2 regions of the Streptomyces xingningensis genome follow, and region 2 is predicted to be linked to the other one. Evidence: riboswitches for the same ligand, from Rfam matches in the RefSeq annotation. Region 2 holds a riboswitch; the other holds the start of a gene.
What was found. A riboswitch is a leader RNA that binds a small molecule or an ion and turns the genes downstream of it on or off. The one in region 2 is predicted to bind glycine.
Positions count from the first base shown of each region.

Region 1: it holds a riboswitch for glycine, as region 2 does, so the genes downstream of both, gcvP (aminomethyl-transferring glycine dehydrogenase) here and gcvT (glycine cleavage system aminomethyltransferase GcvT) in region 2, are expected to answer to the same signal.

Region 1 is NZ_JBDJPF010000023.1:77,687-81,082, forward strand. It holds gene gcvP (aminomethyl-transferring glycine dehydrogenase) at 1-1,527, opposite strand, end outside; glycine riboswitch at 1,712-1,820, opposite strand; gene ABCR83_RS14660 (PRC-barrel domain-containing protein) at 1,977-2,351, shown strand; gene ABCR83_RS14665 (DNA polymerase IV) at 2,270-3,396, opposite strand, start outside.
Region 2 is NZ_JBDJPF010000070.1:22,665-26,060, forward strand. It holds gene glyA (serine hydroxymethyltransferase) at 1-66, opposite strand, end outside; gene gcvH (glycine cleavage system protein GcvH) at 101-478, opposite strand; gene gcvT (glycine cleavage system aminomethyltransferase GcvT) at 546-1,661, opposite strand; glycine riboswitch at 1,803-1,902, opposite strand; gene ABCR83_RS27875 (AAA family ATPase) at 2,055-2,732, shown strand; gene ABCR83_RS27880 (enhanced serine sensitivity protein SseB) at 2,772-3,396, shown strand, end outside.

The DNA.
Region 1 (3,396 bases), on a different contig from region 2:
CGGGATCATGCCCCGGTCCAGCGCATAGTCGCGGTCGGCGAGCCGGCGCAGATAACGCAGCATCGCGGTCTCGGAACGGTGCTGGTGGAAGACCGGATGGGCGAGGTAGTCGGAGCGGCGCAGCAGACTCTCGGGAAGTGCCTCGGCGACCGTCGCGTCGAGCGCCGCCACATCGGCCGTCACGCCGAACGCGGCCCATACGGAGGCGAGATGGGCCCGGGTGGTGGTCTCGTCACAGGCGATGCCGACCCGGTCGGCGTCCACCAGGCGCAGATTGACGCCCCGTTCGCGGGCCGCCGCCACCACCTCGGCCGCCCGGCCGGGCACCCGGGTGGTGAGGGTGTCGAAGTAGGAGCCGTGCACGACCTCGACGCCGCCGGCGCGCAGCCCCTCGGCAAGCAGGGTGGCAAAGCGGTGGGCGCGGCGGGCGATGGTGGCGAGGCCGTCCGGCCCGTGGTGGACCGCGTACATCCCGGCCATGACGGCGAGCAGCACCTGGGCGGTGCAGATGTTGCTGGTGGCCTTCTCGCGGCGGATGTGCTGCTCGCGGGTCTGCAGCGCCAGGCGGTATGCCTTGTTGCCGTCCGCGTCGACCGAGACTCCGACGAGTCTGCCGGGGAGGCTGCGGGCGAACTGCTCGCGTACGGCCATGAATCCGGCGTGCGGGCCGCCGAATCCCATCGGGACGCCGAAGCGCTGGCTGGTGCCGACGGCGATGTCGGCGCCCAGTTCGCCGGGCGGGGTGAGCAGGGTGAGCGCGAGCAGGTCGGCGGCGACGGTGACGACCGCGCCCAGCTCATGGGCGCGCTCGATGACCGGGCGGAGCTCCCTGACGGCGCCGGAGGCGCCGGGGTACTGGAGCAGCACGCCGAAGACGCCGCGCTCGGCGATCTCGTCGGGGATGCCCGCCGAGAGGTCGGCGACGACGACCTCGACACCGGTGGGTTCGGCCCGGGTCCGGATGACGGCGATGGTCTGCGGCAGGGTGTCGGCGTCGATGAGGAAGACGCCGTTCTTGACCTTGCCGACCCGGCGGGAGAGCGCCATCGCCTCGGCGGCCGCGGTGCCCTCGTCAAGCAGGGAGGCGCCGGAGGTGGGCAGTCCGGTCAGGTCGGCGACGACGGTCTGGAAGTTGAGGAGCGCCTCGAGACGCCCTTGGGAGATCTCCGGCTGGTAGGGCGTGTAGGCCGTGTACCAGGCCGGATTCTCCATGACATTGCGCAGGATCACCGGCGGGGTGAACGTGCCGTGATAGCCGAGCCCGATCATCGGGACGAGCACCTGGTTGCGGTCCGCGAGCGTGCGCAGCTCGGCGAGGACCTCGGCCTCGGTACGGGGAGCGGGCAGCCGGAGCGCCTCGGTGCTCTTGATCACGTCCGGCACGGCGGCGGCGGTGAGCTCGTCGAGCGAGCCGAAGCCGACCTGGGCGAGCATCTTGGCCTGGGCTTCGCCGTCGGGGCCTATGTGGCGGTCGGCGAACGGAATGCCGCGCTCCAGGTCGGAAAGGGCGATGCGGTGGGCGGTCATCTGCGGAGGCCTCCTGGTCATTGCGACCTGCGAGGGGTACCACGGCGCGGGTACCCGGACGGCCTCCCCCTCTGTCATCTCGACCTGAGAGCTTCACCGGGCCGCGGAAACCCGGCTTTCACCGTCGGTGAGGAGGGGCTCGGCATGGTGCCCGACCGAGGCCCGCCCTGCTTTCCAGAGTGACCTCGTCCGTGCGGTACGGGTGCCTGAGAGATTCCGGGGAGGATTTGCTCCTTCGGCGCCTCCGTCGATGCCCATCAGGGCCCTTTGGAGGACTCTCCCGCACGGGGTCTGCGGCCAATCGCCAGCCTACCAGCGGGGCTCCGAGTGGCTTTCCCGAGTGGCCACTTCTTGTTTTGTGGCTTTTCGTGGTTTTCGGGGGTGTCCGGAAGCTTCCGGGCGAGCCCTCGAGATAACCCAAGGGGCAGGTGCGACCCATGGGAGGACAGGTGCAGACCGATATCGACCCCCGCGGCCTGATCGGCCGCAAGGCATACGACCGTGACGGCGCGAAGATCGGCACGGTGGACGAGGTGTATCTGGACGATGCGACCGGAGAACCGGAGTGGGCGGCCGTACGCACCGGCCTGTTCGGCCGGGACGCCTTTGTGCCGCTGGAGCCGAGCGAGATCGTCGACGGCACACTGCGCATCCCCTATGAGCGGGCGCTGATCAAGGAGGCCCCCGGCTTCGGGGTCGGCCGACATCTCTCCGCCGAGCAGGAGTTGCAGCTCTACCATCACTACCGGCTGGACCTCCCGTCGTGGGGCGCCCCGCAGTCGGCCTCATCGCTGTCCGGTGAGGGCGGCGGCCCGGGCGGCTGAGCCTCCGCGGGCCGTATCAGCGGCAGTGGGTCCGCGGGCTCGAGCGCCGGGTCGTCGACCGCGAACGTACGCACCCGCCCCGGGCCGGACCAGGGCACTTCAAACCGCACGGTGACCTTGCCGACCCCGCTTCCCTGCACCCATCCGGCCCCGTACTCGGCATGCCGCGCATCCAGCCCGGGCAGCCACTGGCGGGGCCGCGGCGCGGCGCCGGCCTCCTCTTCCGCCCGGACGTCCACGGCCTCCGGTGGGCCTGCCTCGGCAGCGTCGCCGGCCGCCTGGGCGAAGAGGTCCTCCTGGGTGTAGTCGGCGAGCCCACTGACGCCGACTCCCAGCAATCGCACTCCGGCCGTGGTGTCCACCGAGTCGATCAGCCGGGCGGCGGCCTCCCGCACCACGGCGGGGTCGTCGGTCGGGCCGCGCAGCGTCTCCGAGCGGGTCAGCGTGGAGAAGTCATAGCTCCGCACCTTGATGACGACCGTGCGGCCGGACCGGCCGGCGGCCCTGAGCCGCTGGACACAGCGGTCCGCGAGACGTGCGATCTCGAACTGCACCCGGGTGCGATCGGTCAGGTCCTCGGCGAAGGTGTCCTCGACCGAGACGGACTTGGCATCCCGCTCCGCCACCACGGGGCGCTCGTCATGACCGGTGGCCAGGGCGTACAGCCCCGCGCCATGTGCCCTGCCGAGCAGCCGGACCAGCTCCGCCTCGCCGGCCTCGGCCGTCTCGGCCACGGTGTGGATACCGGCCCTGCGCAGGGCCTCGGCGGTGGCCGGGCCGACACCCGGGATCGCTCGCACCGACATCGGGCCCAGCAACTCCAGCTCGGTGCCGGGCTCGATGACCATGAGTCCATCGGGCTTGGCCTGCTCCGAAGCGATCTTCGCGAGCATCTTGGATCCGGCGAGCCCCACCGACCCGGTCAGCCCGGTGGCCGCCCGGATGTCCCGGCGCAACCCCTCGCCCACCGCCCGTACGACCGCCGAGGAGGGCTCGATGCCACCCGCCTCCAAGTCCACAAAGGCCTCGTCCAGACTCAGTGGCT
Region 2 (3,396 bases):
TTCGGCGTCGACGGCGGCGGCGACGGCGGGGTCGAGCTCATGGAGGGAGCTGTTGAGAAGCGACATGAGTTCTTCCTGGACGGGGAGGAGGGAGGCAGGGTCAGCCGGCGAAGTCCGTGTACTCGTCGGCGGACAGCAGGTCCGCCGGCTCGTCCGTGATCTTCACCTTGAACAGCCAGCCGCCCTCGAAGGGGGCGGAGTTCACCAGCGCGGGGTCGTCCACGACGTCCTGATTGGCCGCGGTGACCTCACCCGTGACCGGGGCGTACAGGTCGCTGACCGACTTGGTCGACTCCAGCTCGCCACAGGTCTCGCCCGCGGAGACCGTGCTGCCCACCTCGGGGAGCTGGGCGTAGACGACGTCACCGAGCGCGTTGGCCGCGAACTCGGTGATGCCGACCGTCGAGATGCCGTTCTCGTCGGCGGCCGACAGCCACTCGTGCTCCTTGGTGTAGCGCAGCTGCTGGGGGTTGCTCATGGGTCGATTCTCCTGTACGTACCGGGATGCTTGTGCAAGGGGTCTTGCGGAGTGAGATGAGTGGGGTTCAGCGGGCCCGCCGGTAGAAGGGCAGGGCCACCACCTCGTACGGCTCGTGGCTGCCGCGGATGTCCACGGCCACGCCCGCCGTGCCGGGCGCGGCGTGGGACGCGTCCACATAGGCGATCGCGATCGGCTTGCCCAGCGTGGGGGAGGGGGCGCCCGAGGTGACCTCGCCGATGATCTCGCCGCCCGCGACCACCGGATACCCGGCGCGCGGCACCCGGCGGCCGGTGGCGATCAGGCCGACCAGCTTGCGGGGTGGGGCGGTCTCGGCGCGCTCGGCCGCGGCCTCGAGCGCCGCGCGGCCGACGAAGTCGCCGGGCTTGTCGAACTTCACGACCCGGCCGAGCCCCGCGTCGAACGGCGTGGTCGCCGTGGTCAGCTCGTGTCCGTACAGCGGCATGCCCGCCTCCAGGCGCAGGGTGTCCCGGCAGGAGAGTCCGCAGGGCACCAGGCCCGCTTCGGCCCCCGCCTCGGTCAGTGCCTGCCACAGCTTCTCGGCGTCGCCGGGTGCGACAAACAGCTCGAAGCCGTCCTCGCCGGTGTAGCCGGTACGGGCGATGAGCGCGGGCACGCCCGCGACCGTGCCGGGCAGGCCCGCGTAGTACTTCAGGCCGTCCAGGTCGGCGTCGGTGACGGAGGCCAGGATGCCGGGGGCGGCGGGGCCCTGGACCGCGATGAGGGCGTAGCCGTCGCGGTCGTCGCGCACCTCGGTGTCGAAGCCCGTGGCCCGTTCGGTGAGCGCGTCCAGCACCACCTGGGCGTTGGAGGCGTTGGCCACCACCAGGTACTCCGCTTCGCCCAGGCGGTAGACGATCAGGTCGTCCAGAATGCCGCCCTCGGCGTCGCAGATCATGGTGTAGCGGGCGCGGCCGACCGCCAGCGCGGAGAGGTTGCCGACCAGCGCGTGGTCCAGGGCCTGCCCGGCCTGGGGGCCGGTGAGGGTGATCTCGCCCATGTGCGAGAGGTCGAAGAGCCCGGCGCGCTCGCGGACGGCGAGATGCTCGTCACGCTCGCTGCCATAGCGCAGGGGCATGTCCCAGCCCGCGAAGTCGGTCATGGTGGCGCCCAGCGCGCGGTGCAGCGAATCAAGGGCAGTGCGGCGGGGGACAGCGGTCATGGATGGGCTCCCGGGCAGACGTCGCGAAGATCGGCCTCCCCATCTGTCATCGGAACCTGAGAGGTTCACCGAAAGCCCGGTGCGGGCTCCGGCTTGCACCTTGGGTGGGACCGCGCATGGCGGCCCGCTTTTCAGATCTGCCTCATCCACGCGGTGCGGGGCCTGAGAGATTCAAGGGAGGAACTTGCTCCTTCGGCGCCCGGCGCACAGCGTGCGGCCGGGACTCTCCCGCGCGGATTCGAGCGGCCGGTATGCAGTTGGCGCCATTCGGCGCGCACATCATTGCACGTACGGGCGTGCGACGGACCGCCCGAGGGCCATCAATTTCTTTCGCCTTCGCTTTGCCTTTCCGGGGGAACGTTCTGGACCGGGCGGTGGAGAGAGGTGATCTCGATGCGTGGGCCGGAGGTAATGGACCTGCGCGGTGCGGCCCGGCTCCCCGGGGAGCTGCGGTATGCGCCCGGTGATCTGCTGGTGGTCTCCGGGCTGCCGGGCAGCGGCAAGACGACACTGATGCGGCGGGTGGTGTCCGGGTCCGTCCATGGCGTGGACTCGCAGGACACCCGGAGGCGGCTGGAGCGCCTGATCCCGCCGTGGCTGCCGCTGCCGTACGGCCTCTACCGTCCACTGGTGCGGCTGGCGCACTACCTGGTCCTGCGGCGGGTGCTGCGCTCGGGCACCAGCGCGGTGGTGCACGACAGCGGGCGGTTCAGCCTGGTGCGGCGGATGCTCGCGCGGGAGGCGCGGCGGCGGGACACGGCCATGCATCTGCTGTTGCTGGTGGTGGAGCCGGAGACCGCGCTGGCCGGGCAGGCGGCGCGGGGGAGGACGGTGTCGGCGTACGCGTTCGCGCGTCACCGGCGCGCGGTGACGCGCCTGGTCGCCCAGGTGTCCGGCGGCAGGCCGCCGCCGGGCACGGCCTCGGCGGTCCTGCTGGACCGGGCGGGGGCGGACGCCCTGCGGACGGTCGGCTTCGGCGGCACCGGAGCGCGCGCTGCCGACCCCGCGTCAGGCCGCGGCCGCGCGGAGCCCGGCGACCCGCCCAGCGGCCCGGCCGGGCCCAGCCGTTAAGGTGCGGGTGCGGTTGTGACGAGACGGCGGTTGGAACAGATGAGCATCCCCGAGCAGTACCGGGGCGGAGCCCCCAGATGGCCCGCCAATGCCCTCGAAGAGGTCCTCGCCGCCTCGCTGGGCGTGCCCGACGCGGGCCCGCGCATCGTCGAGGCGCTCGGCCGCAGCGCGCTGTGGATCCCGCTGCCGAACGGCGGCGGGCCCGCCGACCCCGACCTGGACCTGCCCACGCTGGAAATCGGCGGCGCGGCCTATGTGCCCGTCTTCAGCTCCGAGGAGCAGTTCCGGCATGTCGCCGGGGACCGGATGCCCCGCACCGTGGCACCCGCCGTCGAGTTCGCCCGCGGACTGCCGCCGCAGGTGGGCATCGTGGTCAACCCCGAGGGCACCGTCGCGGTGCCGCTGCCGCCCGCCGCCGTGGCCGAGCTGTGCCGGACCGGCCGCACCCGCCTCGAGGGGGAGCCCACCGGCGGCCGGGTACGCCTCCACCAGCCCGACTGGCAGGACGAGCCCACCGCCTTCCTCGCCGCCGCCGGGCTCGAGTTCGGCTCCGTCCCGCCGGTCCGCACCGCGCGCCGGGCGCTGGCCTCCGTCGAGGGCGGAGCGCCGGCCCTGTTCGTCGGCGTCGAACTCGACCTCCCCGACGACGAGAGCCGCGCCGCCG